4 regions of the Zhaonella formicivorans genome follow, and region 4 is predicted to be linked to each of the others. Evidence: riboswitches for the same ligand, from Rfam matches in the RefSeq annotation. Region 4 holds a riboswitch; each other region holds the start of a gene.
The links. Region 4 has a riboswitch for cobalamin ahead of cobU (bifunctional adenosylcobinamide kinase/adenosylcobinamide-phosphate guanylyltransferase). Riboswitches for the same ligand answer to the same signal wherever they lie in the genome.
Positions count from the first base shown of each region.

Region 1 (5,114 bases), 930 kb from region 4:
GGGTATTTTAGATCCCGATTATGTCAATGTGGTGTTTAACGGGCATGAACCATTCACCGGGGCAGCCCTGGTGATGAAAGCCCATGATCCTGAAATCCAGGAAGAAGCAAGGCAAGCCGGTGCTAAGGGACTGAGAGTTATTGGTTCTATTGAGAGCGGCCAGGAAATAGTGCAGCGTTTCGAGGTAGATGAGGTATTTAGAGGTTTGACAGGAAACTGGCTTGCCATTGAGCCTTTACTGGCTACAGGGGCTGTTGATTTCTTTGGCATGAGTGAAAACTGCTCGCCCCCTTACCTTGCTCCTTACCAAGAGAAATATCAGGTAACCCTGGCGTCAACCACCAGGCTGGTACGGGTGCCAGGCGTGGAGAAGCATTATGATTATAAGCCGCAAGAGGTAGAGGGTCAGGCCAGGGATATGCTTTTGGCAGCTATTGAAAATTTCAAAAAGCGCAAAGGTAAGGTAGAGCCCAGAGTGCCCCAAAGAATTCAAAAGGGGTATTCCGGTTTTGGCGTTGAAGCCATCTTGAAAGCTCTGGGAGGCACTATCCAACCTCTGGTTAGGGTAATTGCCGAAGGAAAAGTGAAGGGTGCGGTGGGACTTGTTAACTGCACTACTTTGGCCAACGGTCCCCATGATTACATGACTACCGAGTTAACCAGGGAACTGATCAAAAGAGACATCTGCGTGATTTCGGGAGGATGCGGCAATCAGGCGCTGGAAGTTGCCGGCTTTACCAGCTTGGAGGCAATAGAATGGGCTGGAAAGGGGTTGCAAGAAGTTTGCCGCGCCCTGAACATTCCACCGGTATTGAGCTTTGGTACGTGTACCGACACCGGTCGCATAGCTGTTCTGGTAAGTGAGCTTGCCAAAGCATTAGATGTGGATACGGCTGATTTGCCGGTGGCGGTGACTGCTCCCCAATACATGGAGCAAAAAGCGACTATTGATGGAATTTTTGCTTTGGCCTTCGGGTTGTATACCCACCTTTCACCGACCCCACCGGTCACCGGAGCCCCGGAACTGGTGAAGCTCTTGACTGAAGATTTGGTTGAGATAACCGGCGGCAGGGTGGCTCTGGGCGACGACCCGGTCCAAGTGGCAGACGGCATTGAAAACTTCATCATGGAGCGAAGGAAACACCTGGGCATATAAAGAAAGCTGGGGAGGATATTCCCCAATTCAGCTTGTAGACTAAGCCAGCATGTATTATTTCGCTCTGGACAAGCTCCTACGCCGTTACCGGCAGCATAGCTGCCGACGGCTGTGGAAACCAGTCCCGCTCCATAATACATGCTGGCTGATAATAGTTTGTCGACAGCCTGAGCTGGGGAGGATTCCCCAGCTTACTATTTTGTTGTTTTATTGGCTTTCAGGTTTTTCAAAAGAGAGGTAGCTCCTCTTTCCCGGTCCATCTCTATTTTGGAGTTCAACCCGATTTCCGCCACCTCTTGCTTCAAAGCATCCAATTGTCTCGTGTTTCCTACCTTGCCTTTGGCTTTTCCTTGCAGTAATTCACCGCTTTTTTTGTGCGGCTTAGATTTACCCGAATTGTTTCTCATGTAGCCTCTGGGCCAAATTAACCAGAGTACACCTCCTTATATTTTAATTCCCTGTTAGTTTAGGTTAGGAGGTCGAAACTTATTCAGTACCGGCGTACTGTTTTACGAAGACTGTACTTTTGACGGCATTAGCTGCTGGCGACTGGTGACTGAATAAAGTTTTATAAGGTATTGCTAAAACCTTATGTCTTTGGTATAATTAGGGAAAACAGAATAGCTTTGGAGCAAGTGCTTTGCTGAAAATGCAAAGCCGAGAGGGAAGCCAGTGGGAATCTGGCGCGGTCCCGCCACTGTGAAAGGTAGCCTTGCTATATTGAGCCACTGTTCGGCAATTAACCTTGTATTAACTTAAGGGTTATGAAAGTAAATTGCTTCGTATGGCAGTATGCAGTTTAACCAAAATGTCAGTATTGGGTTAAGTGCCGAATGGGAAGGCATAGTAAGGCAATGACCTTGAGCCAGGAAACCTGCTTGTTCTGAGCTCGCAGTTGAACCCACGGTAGATGGGGAGTGAGTCTTAACATTTTTTTTCGGTTTGTAAGCCCTCTGCCTGTCGGTTGGAGGGCTTTTTGCTGTTATAACTTATACTTTTGAATAGGTTCTTTGTCCCGAGGGATAAAGAGTAAATGGAAGCTATTCATATTTTCCGTATGTACAGCAAGGGGAGGGAATGCCAAAATTCTACTTGGGATTCCTGGTGATCCTTGAATAGCGGTCCGGCCTGTTCTAATCGCATCTTCACCTGACCGGGGAGGTGGTTAGATAAGGCTGCCCTTTTTGAAGCTTATCCTCCCTAGTTTGTAAAACTAGGGTATTTTTTTGAACACCATACAACAGCGCTTTTACTCTATACAACATGGACGAGGGGGAAAGGGTAGCGGTGATTTTAGTTTTGGCCGGTACGAAGGAAGGCAGGGAAATCGTCAACCTCTTAAGCCGGGAAGGGCTGCAGGTGATGGTGGCTGCTCTTACCGACTACGGCAAGGAACTGGCAACTGAAACTGCAGGGGAGATATTTCCCGGTGAATTATCATACGATAATTTGAGCCGGGTACATGAAAAGCAATGCATAGACCTGGTAGTTGATGCTTCTAACCCTTTTGCTACCTCAGCCTCACAGCTGATTGGCAGTTTTTGTCGGGATAAAATGCTCCCCTATGTCCGTTATGTCAGGGAAAGAGTAAACATTCCACGGCATCCTTTAATTCATCCTGTCAACTCCTGGGAAGAAGGGGTGGAAAAGGCTTTTAAGCTGGGCAGTACGGTGTTTCTCACTACCGGCAGCAATAACCTGGAAGTTTTCCTTGGACACCCGGCCGCCAAGGGGAAAAGAATAGTGGTGAGGGTTTTGCCGGATCATAACGTCGTGAAAAAATGCCAGGAATTGGGTTTAAGGCCAAAAGATATCATCGCCATGCAAGGCCCCTTTTCCAAAGAAATGAACAGGCTGATGTTCAAGACTTTTAACGCCTCCGTAGTGGTTATTAAAGAAAGCGGTCGGGCTGGAGGGACGGAAACAAAGATGTCCGCAGCCTTAAGTTTAAAAATCCCCGTTGTGGTGATTAAACGGCCTGCTTTAAGCTGGGGCAACGAAGTTCAAAACTATGAGGCTTTGCTGGCGGCAGTGGCCCAATTTAAAAAGATGAGGTGACTCAAAATGAAAGCAACCAAAAGGTCAATGTATATTCTGTATTTTATGGCGACATTTTTGACGGTTCCGCAGGCAGCTTACGCTATGCATATTATGGAAGGATTTTTGCCGGCTCCTTGGGCTGTTTTTTGGACGCTGTTAAGTTTGCCATTTGTTCTTTTGGGCTTAAAGTCCATCAAAAAAATAACAAAGCAGAATCCAAATCTAAAGTTGATGTTGGGAGTAGTGGGGGCTTTTGCATTTGTTCTTTCTGCCCTAAAAATGCCCTCCGTAACAGGAAGCTCTTCCCATCCGACGGGAGTGGGGTTAGGAGCCATTATTTTTGGACCTGCCGCTATGTCAGTTCTAGGAAGCATTGTGCTTCTTTTTCAGGCGCTCCTTTTGGCCCACGGCGGATTAACCACGTTAGGTGCCAATGTTTTTTCGATGGCAATTGTTGGTCCTATTGCTGCATATGGTATATATAAGCTTGGGGATAAATTAGGCGCGCCTGTGTGGTTATCTGTATTTTTGGCCTCCGCTATAGGAGACCTGTTAACCTATGTTACTACCTCGTTACAGTTAGCATTGGCCTTCCCGGCTTCTACAGGAGGGTTTATGGTTTCAATGGCCAAATTTATGGCTATTTTTGCCGTAACCCAGCTCCCCTTAGCTATCAGCGAAGGCTTGCTTACAGTACTTGTTTTTAACACGCTTAGCGCCTATAACAAAAATGAACTGCAGGAACTGGCGGTTCTAAAGAAGGAGGCAAAGGCATGAGTACTACAGCCAAAAACATGATGCTTATTTTATTGGTTATTATCTTAGCTGTTGTTCCTTTACTGTTGAAGAGCGGGGCTGAGTTTGGCGGTGCCGACGGCCAGGCAGAAGCGGTTATTAGTGAATTAAATCCTGAATACCAAGCATGGGCCTCGCCCATCTGGGAGCCGCCCAGCGGGGAAATCGAGAGCTTGCTCTTTGCGCTGCAGGCGGCTTTAGGCGCCGGCTTTATTGGCTATTACATAGGGGCTTCACGGGCTAAGGCTAAAAACAAGGGGAATATTTAACAATGCTGAGCATCGACCAGTATGCCTATTCCAGCGCACTTAAAGATGTTCATCCTGTGGAAAAATTCATCTTTGCCATAAGCTTATTGCTAATTTGCCTGCTGGCTGATTCACTGGTCATTTCTGTAATTGTGATTGCTTTAGCGGCCATAGCCACAGTGGGTATGGCCAGGATTCCCGGAAGTTATTATGCTAAAATGCTGCTCATGCCTTTGGCCTTTCTGCTGCCGGGAGTTTTGACCGTCATGCTTTCCTTCGGGGACCGGGCTGCCGGTTACTGGCAGGAAATTAATCTGGGAGCGGTTATTATCGGTGTACGCTATAGAGACATGGTTTTGGCAGTAAATCTCTTTTTTAAATCCCTGGGGGCTGTCAGTTGCCTGTATTTTCTTGTTTTAACCACGCCTATGGTCGATCTGATTTGGGTATTGAAGAAATTGAAGACTCCCGGGCTGTTCCTGGAACTGATGGGGCTCATCTACCGTTTTATTTTTGTCTTATTGGACACTGCGGGCAGGATGTATATTTCACAGGCCACCAGGCTGGGTTACGCCTCCTGGAGAAACTCCTATCATTCGCTGGGAGGGTTGGTTGTCAACCTGTTCGGCAAATCCTTGCAAAAATCCCGGGAATTGACGGTGACAATGATGGCCAGATGCTATACCGATGCCATCAATGTACTGGATAATGAGTATGTCTTATCGAAAAGAAATTTGGCGGTAATCGGGTTTATTGATCTGGCAATGGTCTTGCTGGCGTTATATTTAGGGGGTGGGCTTGCTTGGCTGATCTGATTTTGGAGGCAGTGAACTTGAGTTTTACGTACCCCGATGGCACCAAGGCGTTAAATAGCA
Region 1 covers NZ_CP085524.1:1,939,247-1,944,360, reverse strand. Annotated here, with positions in the region: gene cooS (anaerobic carbon-monoxide dehydrogenase catalytic subunit) at 1-1,156, shown strand, start outside; gene EYS13_RS09580 (hypothetical protein) at 1,351-1,563, opposite strand; cobalamin riboswitch at 1,773-2,052, shown strand; gene cobK (precorrin-6A reductase) at 2,444-3,214, shown strand; gene EYS13_RS09570 (energy-coupling factor ABC transporter permease) at 3,221-3,973, shown strand; gene EYS13_RS09565 (energy-coupling factor ABC transporter substrate-binding protein) at 3,970-4,260, shown strand; gene cbiQ (cobalt ECF transporter T component CbiQ) at 4,263-5,054, shown strand; gene EYS13_RS09555 (energy-coupling factor ABC transporter ATP-binding protein) at 5,042-5,114, shown strand, end outside.
Region 1: it holds a riboswitch for cobalamin, as region 4 does, so the genes downstream of both, cobK (precorrin-6A reductase) here and cobU (bifunctional adenosylcobinamide kinase/adenosylcobinamide-phosphate guanylyltransferase) in region 4, are expected to answer to the same signal.

Region 2 (5,114 bases), 700 kb from region 4:
CATAAGCTCCGCCAATGGCGGCGGTAATGTGGTCATAACCCGGCGCTACGTCGGTGGCTAAAAAGCCCAAAATGTAGTAAGGTACGTTGTGACATAACCGTTTTTGCAACAGCATGGTAGCCTCAATATGATTTAACGGGACATGGCCGGGACCTTCCACCATAACCTGCACTCCTGCTTCCAACGCCCTTTTTACCAGTTGACCTGCAACCATTAACCCTTTAAGCTGCGGCTCATCCAGGGAGTCGGCAGTGGAACCGGGACGAATAGCATCGCCTACGCTCAGGACCACATCATATTCCTTCATAATGGCCAGTAAACGGTCAAATTGTTCATAGAGTGGGTTCTCTTTCTGGTTATGCAGCATCCAGCCTGTCATAAAAGAACCGCCCCGGCTGACGATATCGGTAACTCGGCCCGTCTTTTGCAGCGCATTCAGCACTTCAAAATTCAAAGCGCTGTGAATAGCCATAAAATCAAGGCCATCGGCCGCCTGCTTTTCGATAGTTTCAAACAGATCATCAGGTGTCATCGCCACGATGCTGCCTTTTTTCTGAATGGCTTCCACACCGGCCTGGTAAAGAGGTACACTACCCACCGCAACCGATGCCAAAGACAGCGTTTGCTTTCTCATGCCGTCAATATCTCCTCCTGTACTTAAATCCATGAAGGAGTGACATCCTGCCTCTTCCGCAATTTTTAACTTTCTGGCCTCCATCTCCATTTGATCACGGTCACTGGAAGTGCCAATTAAAGCATTGACTTTAATGTCCAAACCTTTTCCGATACCGCAAAGCTTAGAACGATTCCGGTTTTTGTTCTTTGGAATAACAATGGTCCCTTCGGCAACTCCCTGCCTGATCAATTCCACATCCACATTCTCCTGGGCAGCTACTATTTCCATCTCCTCAGTGATTTTCCCGGCACGGGCAGCTAAAACTTGAGTCATGATTATCCCCTTCCTTTTAACAAGTTAACAAGCGTGTTTTTTATTACCCAGGTACTTGGAAACTATTTCCATAGCACAGTATGGCCCACACATTGAACATTTGGATGAAAAATCACCGCTTCTCTCTTTCCACACTCTCCTAGTTGTAGCAGGATCAATAGCCAGGGCAATCTGTTTTTCCCAGTCAAGATTTTTCCTGGCCACTGACATTTCCAGGTCCCATTTTACCGCTTGCGGCAATCCTTTCGCCAGGTCTCCACAATGGGCCGCAATCCGAGCGGCAATTACACCTTGCCGTACCTGTTCTAAATCCGGTAGGCCAATGTGTTCGGCAGGTGTCACGTAACAGATAAACTCCGCTCCTGCCCATGAACTTATTGCACCTCCGATGGCAGCGCTAATATGGTCGTAACCGGCAGCAGTATCGGTGACTAAGGGGCCGAATACAAAATACGGAGCTCCTTTACATAGGCTCTTTTGCAGTGTTATTGTGGCCTTGAGCTGATCAAGGGGAACATGGCCAGGACCTTTCACCATTACCTGAACACCTGCTGCTCTCGCCCGCTGTACCAGTTCTCCCAAAATCACCAGCTCGTGTACTTGGGCGCCGTCTAAAGAATCGGCAAGGCAACCCGGTCGCATGCCATCTGCGAAACTAAGGGTTACATCATATTTGGCGGCAATCTCAAGAACTCGATCAAAATTTTCATAGAGGGGATTTTCCTTTTGGTTATGTACCATCCACCCGATCAGGTGCGATCCACCGTAACTAACCAGCGGGTCGACTCTGCCTTCTCTCTTGGCCCGTTCTATGACATCCATGGTAGTGCCGCAGTGCAGCGCCAAAAAGTCAACCCCGTCAGCGGCCTGCCGTTCAATAACTTCAAAAAGTTCTTCCTCTTGCATCTTTAGAGATGAACCGTATTTTTCGCTTGCCTCTGCCAGCGCTTGATACAAGGGAAGTGTTCCCAACGGTTTAGAGGTAACAGCCAGTGCCTCTCTACGCATGGCATCAATAGGGCCGCTGACACTTAAGTCCATGATGGCATCAGTGCCTGCCTCGACGGCGGCCCTTATTTTGGTTACTTCCTCGCTAATTCTGGCATTTTTGCCGTATAAGCCCACGCTTGCGCTGACCTTGGTCCGTAAGCCCTCACCAATGGCTACCGGTACAACATTATGATGGTTAGAATTGCAGAGTAGAACGATTTTCCCCTCAGCAACCCCCTGTCTGATAAATTCCGGTCTGACTCCCTCCTGCTCTGCTGCCTTTTCCATTTCCGGGGTTACAACACCCTCTAAGGCACTTCTTAACAATGACATTGTTTTCTCCCTCCTGTTTTATTTATAAAAAAAGTCCTCAACCAAAAGGTTGAGGACTTTACCATCATCCACAAACATATTGCTAACAGGCAGGTCTCCTGGCTCACGGGTCACTGTTTCTCTCTGCCTTCCCGGGAACTGCCCAGTGGCTAACTTTGAGGAAACTCCCCGACTACAGTGGCGGGACCGCGCCGTTTCCAGAATCACTTCTTTAGATCCTGTTTCGGTCTTCCCTATTATCCCTAGTTATAGGGCACCTGTTAACGGCTTAGATATGATTTTTAAAATAACCTAAGTAAGAACATTGGCATAACCGTCATGTTTAAAGTCAGAGCATAGGTAAACTAAAAAGTCCTTAGCCATAATAAGTTATGGCCAAGGACTTTACCATCATCCTCAGGCTACGATCTCTTCCTGCGAGAGAACGCGCAGTAAACAGGCAGGTTTCCTGACTTCCGCATCATAGCTTTCCTTGCTCCTTCCCATCCCCCTTATTCAGCTGCTGAAATGAGGAACAGTGGTTCTTGCAAGGTACTCCACGGTTACAGTGGCGGGACCGTTCGGGACTTGCACCCGATTCCCTATTATCCTTCAATAAGAAGGCACCTATTTACATCTTTGCTTTATTTTTCTACTTCAAATGATAACTCTAACAAAAAGAAAAATCAAGGGAAAATTTTCAATGAGTCAGGGGACGGTTCTCTGACTCATTTTACTCTCTGAACAATATTTCTATCTATTCCTAGTAGCTCTGCAATTTGCCTGATTGAAAGGTTTGATCGTGCCTTTAGTTCCAGTATAAGCTTATTTCTTAGTCCAACATTTGCCCTTATTTTGAGCGATTGAATTGTTTGACCAACGCTGCTTAAATAATTATCAACGAACACGGAAGCTTCTTTATCGCTGGAGATCATCTTAACGGTATTTTCCTTCTCGTCATACTCTATAAAAATATCATCATTTCAAACTAGCCTGCGGGCTATGCTTTCTTCACTTCGCCACACTATGGCACGTGTGACAATCTTCCCCTTTCTGCTCGTCTGGCTTTTGCTGGCAGGCGCTGCCTTGAACCAGGGGTATGGGTACTTTGCGGCCGTCGATTTTGCTGTATAACACTGCCCTACCGTTTTCCAGGCGGACGTTCAGCATGGGCTCTCCCCTGAGAGTCAAGGCCACGATATCCCCGACTTTTAGTTCAGGAAAGTCTTTGTGGAAATAACCGGAGGCCCAAATAGCAGGGTCATCCCCTGAGGTTATGCGGGACCATTTGGGAGGCTCCTGGGTTGTGCCGTGGCAGTTGTAACAGCGGATAACCTGGGCCTTACTTTTGCTGCCGTACAGATGGCCGTCGCCCATAACCTCATTGCGAGTATGGCAGTCGATACAGTCCAGTTCGACCTCACATTTGGCATAACGCTCCTGGGCAATATAATACACCTGGTACCTGTCCGCAACAGGGCTGGTTACAGCGCTGGGCGGCACATCATCCCTGGGGTAAAACTCCATTTTGGCAATGGAATGCACACCCTGGTTGTGGCAGGCGTTGCACTGGTAGTAGGCTATGGCAGTAGTCAGCTGATGCTTGGGAGCATGCCCCGGTTCTGCTTTGTCAATAGTCGGATCTCCGCCCTGATAAGTACTGCCGGGTTGATATTGGACATGGCAGGCTGCACAACCGCCCAAATATTTTTGTTCTTCCGGTGGCCTATTTACTCTGCTCGCCGAGGAATCTCCTTGGGTGGTATTCAAGTGGCAGCTGCTCAAGCAACTCCCGGCAAACTTAATACTATTGGCCTTTGTCTTATCTGCTGAAAACTGTTTCAGCGCCGGAGTCTGACCGCCCAGCCCTCTCTCTTCCACCAAATCGGGAGGCAGCTTTTCCGGGCTTTCAGTTACCGCCTGAACAGCAAAACGGCTCATCTTATCTTGAAACCAACCCAACGTTTTACCTACCTCCGTTATCTCCCCTGCTTTGGTGGCCATGAGAAGGAGCGGAACAGTGTCTGCCGGGCTTTTATAATCCGTACCCCTGCCGGTATGACACTGGTTATTTTCCCCGCCGCACGTCACTTGCACATACTGCAGTTCCGAAGGGTTTCTTTTACCGTAAAGGCCGGTATGGGCCGTATCTTTATCAAGAGCAAGCCCGTTTCCGCCATGGCAGGACACACAGCCTACGGCTTCTATGGGGTGGGACGGGCTAATCTCTTCAATACCCTGATGGCAGGTCAGGCAGCGTTCAACTTTGCCTGTAGGAAGAGTCAAATTTACAGGCTCTGCGGAATACTGTTTCCACTCTTGACCGGCTTCCTTTAATTCCGCCGCCACCAAAAGCAAGAAGGCGACCACAAATCCGGCCACAACAATAATCAGCTTTTTGTTATCCATGATGTCAATCCTCCGGCGACAACAATGCAAAATTTATAAATAATTGCCTACAAGAGTAAAGAGTACAGCACCGAGCATTAACATATAAAAAAACAGTTTTACAGTCACAGGCTTAAAACGTCTTTCCAGATAAGGCACCCAAAATAAGAAAGCGACAAAAAGCGCAGGGAGAAATATCCCCGCCACAGGTACAGGCAGATAAAACAGCAGCAACTGGATGCCGGAAAAAATCCAGGGAGCATGGATAATCTGCCCTTGTGCCCCAAGGCCTGCTGCCGGTCCTAAACCGGTTTTGAGCAGCACCGCCATGCCCAGAATGAGATCAAAGGAAATTAGGGCGGCTATAATTTCTCTTGATATCAGCTCTTTACGGGGCGCGTTAGGTTCGTGCCGAACAGCAGCTTCACCGGATTTTTGTAAGTTTTCCACGAGCTGATCCTCCACATTAAAAATG
Region 2 covers NZ_CP085524.1:1,711,163-1,716,276, forward strand. Annotated here, with positions in the region: gene bzaB (B12 lower ligand biosynthesis ThiC-like protein BzaB) at 1-949, opposite strand, end outside; gene thiC (phosphomethylpyrimidine synthase ThiC) at 974-2,272, opposite strand; cobalamin riboswitch at 2,344-2,548, opposite strand; cobalamin riboswitch at 2,694-2,897, opposite strand; gene EYS13_RS08480 (hypothetical protein) at 3,263-4,660, opposite strand; gene EYS13_RS08485 (hypothetical protein) at 4,694-5,089, opposite strand.
Region 2: it holds a riboswitch for cobalamin, as region 4 does, so the genes downstream of both, thiC (phosphomethylpyrimidine synthase ThiC) here and cobU (bifunctional adenosylcobinamide kinase/adenosylcobinamide-phosphate guanylyltransferase) in region 4, are expected to answer to the same signal.

Region 3 (5,114 bases), 750 kb from region 4:
ATCAGGCCAAGAACAGGCCCGGCTACTAAGCCGAACCCGAAATATTCGGCGATTTTCTCCCTGGGCACAAGTAGATACAGAGCCACAAAAGCTGTAATAAATAACAGCAGGCTGAGGTAAACCATAAGATCGCTCCTTTCAGTTGCTATACCTATAGTATAGGAGAAAGAGCGGGATATATACCTGCCGTCTTCCCGGTTACCTTCTTTTTGCGATAAAATTTAAGATTTTTCGATACACTTTGGTATTGACCATGCTTTCTGCCCGGGCTGCTATTTCCTGCAATAGGACTATTAAATCACCGCTGCCGCTCCAGTTTTCCAGCACAGCCACGCGGTTGGAATTTAAAATTAAATTAATAATATGGACCGCCAACAACACATCGTCAGCGAAACCAAGAGGACCCAGGAGGGCCTCGGGAAAAAAGTCCACCGGAGAAATGAAGTAGGTTATCCCAGCGAAGATTACGGCCTTATTTTGCGCTGGAATACGCTTATCCCGGGCTAGCCGCACCAACAGCATAAATAAGTCCGGGGCAAAGAGAATCACTTCCGCTGCCATCTTGCCTTTCCGCCCGCCCTTTTTTTCGGCCCAGTCGGAAATTTGCTTGCGAATTTTATCAAAAAAATCCTGGGCTTTTTTTAAATCTTTTAAAGTAACCCCTTCGTCCAGCAGCTCAACTTTCACCGGTTCAAAATCCCCGGTCTTTTTATGTTCGTCCTGCATCAACCCTCAGCTCCTTCCCGGGCAGCCTCCACTGCCTTTTCCCCATCTCTGTATTATTCATTATGCTTCTCTTCCAGGGACCAATACTCCTCCTGCAGCTAAACAACTTTCTCCGGCCGGCTGTACATGCTGCTACCTGCTATTATTTCAAAAGAAGATACATCATTAAACGGGAAGCGGCTTCAGGCGTACAAAAAGGCAGCCTCTCAAAGTCTGCCTTTTTGTTTAGCTTAGTTATGAGGGTAGTTCCTCAGGCTGAAGCTTTGCTCTCATACTTTACACCCTTTGAAGTGCGCTTAAACAGCTCCCGAAACTCCCGCTTCGCTGAAAGTGGCCATTTCCCTTAACAGTTTCAGGCTGGCATCAACCAGGTTCATGGCCAGTGCTGCTCCCGTTCCTTCCCCTAACCGCATGTGCATCATCAGCACCGGCTTAATGCCCAGTATTTCCAGCATTACTTTGTGCCCCGGTTCCTCGGAGAGATGAGAACCGAGCATGTACTGTTTAGAAAGGGGAGATAATGCTCCTGCTATCAATGCGGCAGCACCGGAAATAAAGCCGTCGATAATTACGGGAACCCGGTGAGCTGCGCAGTTCAGGATAACCCCCACCAGCCCGGCTATCTCCAATCCGCCTACTTTGGCTAATACCTCCAGCGGTTTGTCCGGTTCCGGCTTGTTAATTTCCAAAGCCCTTTCAATAGCTGCTATTTTTATTTTCATCCGCTCATCGTCAGCTCCTGTGCCCCTGCCGACCACTTCCGGCACCGGCAGCTGACTGTAAGCAGCTACAATGGCTGTGCTGGGAGAAGTATTGCCGATGCCCATTTCCCCTATGCCGATTAAACCTGCTCCTTTCTCGATAGCTTCCTCGGCTATCTCAATTCCCACTTCAACGGCTTGTACAGCTTCCTCCATAGTCATGGCAGGACCTTGGGCCATATTTTTTGTGCCGTAAGCCACTTTTCTTTTAATGATCCCCTGCACATCAGGCAAATCAGCAGCCACCCCGATATCTACCACATATAGCTCAGCTCCAACGTGGCGGGTTAAAACACTCATGGCAGCGCCGCCTCTGACGAAGTTCAACACCATCTGGGGTGTAACTTCCTGAGGGAAAGGTGCCACTCCTTCTTTGACAATCCCATGGTCTCCGGCCATCAGGATAGCAGCCTTTCGTGGCAGCTCCGGTATCACCTGGCCGGTGATGCCTGCAATTTGTCTGGCCATATCCTCCAGCACACCAAGACTCCCCGGCGGCTTGGTCAAATCATCCAGGCGAGCCTGGGTTTTTTTCATTACCTCCTCATCCAGGGGCTTAATTTTTTTCATCGTTCTTTCCAGTTTCAGCATGTGTAAACCTCCTTTGTAATATAGGGAAATATAAAAAGCAAAAGCCCCCAGCCTGAAATAAATTCAAACCGAGGACTTTACCATCATCCCGACAGATCAGCTTTTAGGCAGGTCTCCTGGCTTACAGATCATAATTTCCCCGCACCTTCCCAAAAGGCTGGTGCCTTTCAGTGGTATCCGCGGGTAACTCCCTGCTTACAGTGGCGGGACCGCTGCAGGACTTGCACCTGATTCCCTATTCTCCCATACGGGCACCTAAAAGCTTATATTAGTTTGTCATCTGGGGCAGATATATTCCACAAGAAAATATAATTTCCTGCCTGAATTTAAAAAAGTATAAAATATATTCTATAATTATTCTAAGAATGGGTAAAAATAAAATATTCAATTGCCTCAAAGGAGGGCTAATCTTGGCAGCTAAAAAAAATTATATGGAGCTAGGCAAAACACTGGTGCGCCTGCCCAACTATACTAAGCTGCTATATAACTTACTTAAAGAACCGGAGGTTCCGAAATTAAGTAAAGCATACCTGGGTGCAAGTGTTGCTTACCTGACCGCCCCTGTGGACCTCATTCCAGGCATTATCCCGGTTATAGGCCAGCTGGACGACCTTTTGATCGTACTGTCCGCCATAGAAAAGGCATTGCTCTCCTGCACCAGGGAAACTGCCGCCAGGCATTTGAATGAAGCATCCCTTACTATTGAAGAATTGGAGCAGGATTTGTTATTAATCAAATCGGCTTTAAGAGCTTCGGGAAAAACTTTTGTCAGAGCTACAAGCCGCATGGCAGCCGGAGGTTTAAAATTGGCTGGAAAAGCAGCCTTAAAAACGGTAAAGCATCTTCTTAAAACCAAATGACTTCTATAAATCAACTTTTCTGACTTCTTCCCCGGTCAGGCTCTCTACTATTTCCTTAATATTTCTTTTATTTATTTCAAGTTCCGGGGCTATTTCGTACAAAGGAACCATCACAAAAGCCCTTTCCATCATCCTGGGATGGGGTATGGTTAATAATTCATCTTCAGATCGAAAATCCCCATATAACAAAATATCTACATCTATAATCCTGGGCCCCCACTTGATTACTCTTTCTCTTTTTAATACTTTTTCAATAAAATTGCAGTATTTTAATAAGGAGTAGGGAGCTAAAGAAGTCTCGAGCTCAACTGCTATATTTAAAAACCAGTCCTGTTCTGTGTAACCGACCGGCTCCGTTTCGTAATAAGAGGAAACCTTAGTAACATTAATGTGCTCGTGATTTCTCAGCAGTTCTACAGCTTGATCGATATTTGCTTTTTTATCGCCCAGGTTGCTGCCCAGACTTAAATATGCTTTGACTTTCCTTGTCCGCTTAATGGTTAAGCCAAAATAATCAAAAATGCCGTTAACAGGCGCCTCTGGTTTCCTGATCTGCACAATCACTTCCTGCACTCTACTGAATTTGTTTAATATTAAATTGGCTATAGCTTCTGCCAAAGCTTCGATTAATTTAAACCTTTTATTTTCTACTACATTTTTCACCATCTGATATACATCGGCATAATTGACAGTCTCGTGCACATCATCGGAAATACCCGCCTTGCATAAATCCAAAAACAATTCAATATCCACGAAAAATTTTTGTCCTAAAACATTTTCCTCAGGTAAAACACCGTGATAACCGTAGAAGGCTAAATTTTTGAGCAATATTTTGTCCATTTTTATTCGCCCCTGACAATAGCATCGGCTACCTTTGCCGCACGCATATTTTCTTTCACATCGTGGACCCTAACTATATCTACGCCTTGGATAATGCCCATCACAGTGGTGGCCAAAGTGCCTTCTACCCTCTCCCCTGAAGGCAAATCCAAAATCTTCCCGATCATGGACTTCCTTGAAGTCCCTAAAAGTATGGGATGGCCTAAATCGTTTAATTCCCCTAATCTGGACATGACCAGTATGTTTTGTTCAGGGGTTTTGCCAAACCCAATTCCTGGATCCAGAATAATTTTTTCCCGCTTTATTCCTGCAGCAGTTCCCAGCTGTATGGATTTTCGGAAAAACTTACAGATTTCTTCTATAATGTCTCCCTGATACTCTGTCCCCTTTTGGTTATGCATAACAATGACTGGGACGCCGTATTTAGCTACCACCGAAGCCATTTCAGGGTCTTTTTGCATTCCCCACACGTCATTAATCATATGGGCTCCAGCGCGAAGTGCTTCTTCTGCCACTTCGGATTTATAAGTATCTACTGAAATGGGGACATCTATTTCTTTGACCAATCTCTGCACTACCGGCAAAACTCTTTTTAATTCTTCTTCAGCACTAACTTCATGGGCCCCCGGTCTGGTGGATTCTCCTCCTACATCTATTATGTCAGCTCCTTCTGCAACCATTTTTTTCGCCTGTTTCACTGCTTTTTCTAAATCTATAAACTTTCCTCCATCGGAAAAAGAATCGGGAGTGACATTTAAAATCCCCATAATGTAAGTGCGTTTACCCAGACTCAATTCATACCGTCCACACATTAAATCTATCCTGCGGTGCAAATTTAACTTAATATTTCTCATACTCATCACTGTCTCCCAAAATTAATTAAGGACATAGCTTCAGCCCTTGCTTTGGCATCTTTTTTAAATACTCCCCTAACCGCTGAGGTCACAGTTTTGGAGCCTGGTTTTTTTACTCCTCTCATAGTCATGCACATATGCTCTGCTTCCACTACTACGATTACTCCGTAGGGCTCCAATTTCTCCACCAAAGTATCGGCAATAGTTGAAGTAAGCCTTTCCTGGAGCTGGGGCCTTCGGGCAATAGTTTCCACCACTCTTGCTAACTTGCTGAGCCCGGTTAACTTTCCCCCTTTAGGCAAATATCCCACATGGGCCAGACCAAAAAAAGGTACCAGGTGGTGCTCGCACATTGAATAGAATGGAATATCTTTCACTAAAACCAGTTCTTCATGCTGCTCTTCTTGAAAGTAAATTTCCAAATGCTTTCCCGGGTCTTCTTTCAACCCTGAAAAAATTTCTTCATACATCCTTGCTATACG
Region 3 covers NZ_CP085524.1:1,753,474-1,758,587, forward strand. Annotated here, with positions in the region: gene EYS13_RS08680 (hypothetical protein) at 1-125, opposite strand, end outside; gene EYS13_RS08685 (YkvA family protein) at 199-726, opposite strand; gene cobT (nicotinate-nucleotide--dimethylbenzimidazole phosphoribosyltransferase) at 1,023-2,078, opposite strand; cobalamin riboswitch at 2,168-2,352, opposite strand; gene EYS13_RS08695 (YkvA family protein) at 2,489-2,938, shown strand; gene folK (2-amino-4-hydroxy-6-hydroxymethyldihydropteridine diphosphokinase) at 2,942-3,778, opposite strand; gene folP (dihydropteroate synthase) at 3,781-4,632, opposite strand; gene folE (GTP cyclohydrolase I FolE) at 4,638-5,114, opposite strand, start outside.
Region 3: it holds a riboswitch for cobalamin, as region 4 does, so the genes downstream of both, cobT (nicotinate-nucleotide--dimethylbenzimidazole phosphoribosyltransferase) here and cobU (bifunctional adenosylcobinamide kinase/adenosylcobinamide-phosphate guanylyltransferase) in region 4, are expected to answer to the same signal.

Region 4 (5,114 bases):
CGGTAGTGCCGGGAATAGAATTAAGCACCCAGTTTGCCGATACAGAAATTCATATCTTAGGCTATTTTCTTGATTTTCGGAATGAGCCGCTGCAAAACAGGCTGGCGGATTTGCGCGCTGACCGAGTAAACAGAAACAAAAAAATACTGAAAAAATTACGTGACTTAGGATATAAACTGGATTGGGAGAGGGTTTTGGCACTGGCAGGAGAAGGCAGCGTCGGAAGGCCGCACATAGCTCTTGCCTTAAAAGAAAAGGGATACGTGGCCACCGTGGAGGAAGGATTTCAAAAATTCTTAAACCGTGGTGCTCCGGCTTTTGTACCGAGAAAAAAATTACATCCTCAGGAGGGTATTGATCTGATTAAAGCGACCGGAGGGGTGGCTGTGCTCGCCCATCCTGGTTTGCTGGGTGATCAGCGCCTGGTCAAAGAATTGATTCTGGCAGGCATACAGGGGATCGAGGTTTATTATCCACTACATAGCGAGGACGACAAGAGAAATTATTTGAGCTTATGTAAAACATACAAGCTAATTGCCACCGGGGGTTCCGATTTTCATGGCATAGGCACTGAAAGCAAAGCTGAAATCGGGGCCGCAGTGGTTCCCTACCATGCAGTTAAAGCTTTGGAAAAAGCAAAAGGAGGAGTAGGAAATGGAGCAAGCTAGCAGGGTGAAAAAACTGGGTTCGGCTATTTTTAGTGAAATGGATAAATTGAGCAAAGAAGTTAAAGCCCGCGGGGTGGATATCATCAATTTGAGTATAGGGAGTCCTGACCGTCCGCCGGCGCCTCATATTGTGGAGGCACTACAAGCTGCTGTAGCCGACAAGAGTATTTATGGCTACGCTTTAACCCAGGGGCTGGATGTTTTCAAGGCTGCCGTAGCTGAGTGGTATGGTAAAAGATTCAATGTCCAGTTGGATCCGCAGAATGAAGTGCTCTCCTTAATGGGGTCACAAGATGGTCTTGGCCATATTTGCTTGGCCTATTTAAACCCGGGGGATATTGCTTTAGTTCCCGAACCGGGATATCCTATTTACACAGCAAGTGTAATGTTGGCCGGAGGTAAGAAAGTTGCGGTGCCCCTTCAAGCAGACAATAATTATTTGCCCAAGTTGCAGGATATACCCGAAAAGGTTGCCCGCGAGGCCAAACTGTTGTTTTTAAATTACCCCAATAATCCTTTGGCAGCAGTGGCTGACTATGAATTTTTCTCGGAAGTGGTTGATTTCGCAAAAGAATATGATCTGATCGTCTGTCATGATAATGCTTATTCAGAACTTGCTTTTGACGGCTTCCGACCTATTAGTTTTTTGCAGGTTCCGGGTGCAAAAGAGGTAGGGGTGGAGTTTCATTCCTTTTCCAAGACTTATAACATGGCTGGATGCAGAATAGGTTTTGTAGTCGGCAATCGTGAAGTTATTGCCGCTTTAACTGCAGTTAAAGCGAATTTAGATTACGGCATTTACAAAGCTGTGCAGTTAGCTGCAGTGGCTGCTTTAACCGGGCCCCAGGATTATGTGCGGGAAAACGCCGCTGTCTACGCCAGAAGAAGGGATGTACTGGTGAATGGTTTAAGAGACCTGGGGTGGGATATGCCGAGACCAAAAGCAACTATGTTTGTCTGGGCACCCTTGCCCAAAGGATACACCGATTCCTACGCTTTTGCTGTAGAACTTTTACATAAAACCGGCGTAGTTGTGGTGCCCGGTATAGGATTTGGTCAACTTGGTGAGGGATATGTACGCATTGCCCTGGTAGAGGAGGAAGAAAGATTACGGGAAGCAGTAGCAAGGATTAAGGCAAGTTTTGATTTCAAGGTTACGGAAAATAAACCGGCCTAGGTAAATTGAGTTGTCAATAAAACCATTGCCCGTGCATATAATTTTATGGGAATTTTTCTATGGACGGGTGTGGTACTGTTGGATAGTCTTAAAGAACAAGAACTTTTGAAACGGATTAGTCAGCTGGAAGAAAAAGTAGCGCAACTGAGGGTAAGCCGCCGCGTTCTGATCCAACTTGTTGAAAGAATAGAGCGGGAAAAGGCTGAACTGCTTCAGCGAGCGGAAAGGGAAAAACGCATTTTAAAACTGCAAAACGCCAGGTATGCGCGCTTAATCTTCGAACGGAACAGACAGCTAGCCCTGCTGCAAAATAAACAAAGCCAATAACCAAGGCAGCTCCTGATACGTTTGTTTTATAACTTGTCAAAAAAATGGGTATGAGCTATAATTGATACTGATCAGTTAATTCTCAGTCCAGCTGACAAAATTTTAAAAATTTTAATATAAAACCTCATGGGTGAAGTTACAGGAGAAGGGAATCAGGTGAAAAGCCTGAGCGGTCGCGCCACTGTAACGGGGAGAAGCCTCCATAGCCACTGGTTAAACCGGGAAGGCGGAGGAAGGAATGAACCGTAGCCAGGAAACCTGCCTATAACTTTGCGCAATGTCCTTCGCGTTAAGGGACAGGCGTTAAGCAGCTTATTAAGACCTCAGCCAACCTAGCGTAGGCGAGGTCTTTTTGTCTAATCTGAAAATATACTGTATCGTTTTTTGCCAATCGCTCCAGAGTCATTTTCATCCTATTGTTGGTGCCGCGCTAGCGGGCATTGGTGCTTACTCTGAAAACATAAGTTCATTGGAGGGTAAGAGGGGTGAGCTTTTGCCAGGAAAAATTTTTCTAGTTACCGGTGGGACCAGAAGCGGTAAAAGCGCTTTTGCCGAGAGACTGGCCGCGCAAATTTCCGCTGTTGTTTCTTATATCGCTACAGCTGTGATTACTGATGAAGAAATGCAAGCTCGGGTTGACTTGCATCAGCGGCGCAGGCCTGCTGGTTGGGAAACTTTGGAAGAACCGTACTGTGTATCGGACTTGATAGGGAAAATTGGGGCACCGGAGAAAGTTTTTCTTTTGGACTGTTTATCTGTCTATGTGAGCAATTTGCTTTGGAGGAATAACGCTGATAATGATGAAGAAAACAGGGCAGCGGTGCTCGCTGAAGTCCGGGCGATCTTACAAGCAGCTAAAAACACGGGTTCAACACTGATCATTGTCTCCAGCGAAGTAGGCTTGGGCCTGGTACCAGACAACCGCTTAGGCAGGTTTTACCGTGACCTTTTAGGTGAAGCGAATCAGGAAGTAGCAGAGACTGCTGAGGAAGTTTATTTCGTGGCGTCCGGGATTCCTCTGGCGCTGAAGCGTTTGCACAAATTTATGCAATCTACTGAAAGGGATTGAAAATGGACATGTATCGCTACTATGAAGGGAGAATGTGGAAGAGGGGTTACACCACCGGCAGCTGTGCTGCAGCCGCAGCCAAGGGGGCTGTATTAGCTTTGGTCAAAAATCAGCAAGTGAAGGAGGTCGAAATTGTAACACCTCTCAATACCACGCTCACAATTCCTGTGCATGCTCTAGAAATCAATCAGAAAAGCGCAACCTGCAGCGTAATCAAGGATGGCGGCGATGATCCCGATATAACTCACGGGTTGGAAATCAAAGTTAAAGCCGTAATGAAGGGATCTACAATAGAGATTAGAGGTGGTAAGGGAGTTGGAACTGTTATGAAACCGGGTTTAGCAGTGTCTCCCGGTCAGCCGGCTATAAATCCGGTACCTCGAAAAATGATTCAGGAAGCAGTGCAGCCATTGCTGGAGGCAGGTCAGGGGGTCGAACTGGAAATAATTGTGCCTGGGGGAGAAGAAGCAGCAAGAAAAACCCTTAACCCTAAATTAGGTATTGTAGGGGGAATTTCCATTCTAGGTACTACAGGAATTGTGGAACCTATGTCGGAGGAAGCCTTTAAGTCTTCCCTAGTTCCCCAGATCAGCTTGGCTTTGGCCATGGGATATAAAACACTAGTGCTGACTCCCGGCAGGATGGGGCAAAGGCGGGCCATGGAAAGGTGGAGGTTGCCGGAAGAAGCAGTTGTGCAAATGAGCAATTTTGTCGGTTTTATGCTGCAGGAATGCTGTCAACGACAAGTTGCAAATTTAATCCTGTACGGTCATATTGGCAAATTAATAAAAATAGCCGGTGGAATCTTTCACACTCATAGCAAAGTAGCCGATGCCAGGTTAGAGATTCTTACCGCCCATGCAGCTCTACAAGGCGCTTCTATGGAGGTGATCGACGCCATTATGGGGGCCAATACTATCGAAGAGGCAGTAGGAACCGTAAAAGAAGCCGGAATGGATTTTCTTTTTGAAAAGTTAGCCCAGAGAGTCAGCGCCAAAGCAAGCGAATTCGTACAAGGGAAAATTAAAATTGGCACTATCCTTACCTCTTTAAGTGGGGAAACTCTGGGACAGGATGAAAGTGCTTCGCTATTATTGGAGGAATTGAGGTGTAATTGAGTTTGCTACACGTAGTTGGTATTGGACCAGGGAGCAGGGATTATTTAATTCCGAAAGCAGTGGACACTGTAAACAACGCCCAGGTTTTGGTAGGCGGCAAAAGAGCCTTAGCCCTTTTTCCCGAACACCGGGGTGAAAAAATGGTAATCACCGGCGATCTGCCTAAAGTTATTGCTTTTATCCGTAGCAACTTACATAAAGAAATTGCCGTTTTAGTGTCAGGAGACCCCGGCTTTCACAGCTTACTCCCCATAATCAGAAAGTCGTTTCCCAGCGAGCGGATTCAAGTTATTCCAGGAATTAGTTCTGTGCAGTTGGCCTATGCCAGGCTGGCATTGCCCTGGCAGGATGCAACCTTGCTAAGCCTGCATGGCAAGGAATTAAGCATTCTAAAAGAGTACCTGACTGCTCCAAATCTGGCTCTGCTCACAGATCCCGTAAATTCCCCTTCTCAAATAGCTGCTTACTGGCTGGAGAACGGGGGAACTGATTGTACCGTTTATTTATGCGAGCATCTAAGCTATGAGGATGAAAATGTCCAGCCCTACCTAATGTCTGCCTTAGCGAACCAGCAGAAAACCACCCCATGTGTGATGGTGATTAAAAATGAGCAAGCTTGAGTTTGGAGCGCCCGGCATACCTGATCATTTTTTTGAGCGGGGACAAGTCCCCATGACCAAGGAAGAAATCCGCATCTTGACTTTGGCCAAGGCTCAGCTGAAAAAGAACAGTATTGTCTATGATGTTGGTGCCGG
Region 4 covers NZ_CP085524.1:1,008,411-1,013,524, reverse strand. Annotated here, with positions in the region: gene EYS13_RS04990 (PHP domain-containing protein) at 1-668, shown strand, start outside; gene EYS13_RS04985 (LL-diaminopimelate aminotransferase) at 655-1,845, shown strand; gene EYS13_RS04980 (translation initiation factor 2) at 1,924-2,172, shown strand; cobalamin riboswitch at 2,284-2,452, shown strand; gene cobU (bifunctional adenosylcobinamide kinase/adenosylcobinamide-phosphate guanylyltransferase) at 2,666-3,241, shown strand; gene cbiD (cobalt-precorrin-5B (C(1))-methyltransferase CbiD) at 3,244-4,359, shown strand; gene cbiE (precorrin-6y C5,15-methyltransferase (decarboxylating) subunit CbiE) at 4,362-4,979, shown strand; gene cbiT (precorrin-6Y C5,15-methyltransferase (decarboxylating) subunit CbiT) at 4,966-5,114, shown strand, end outside.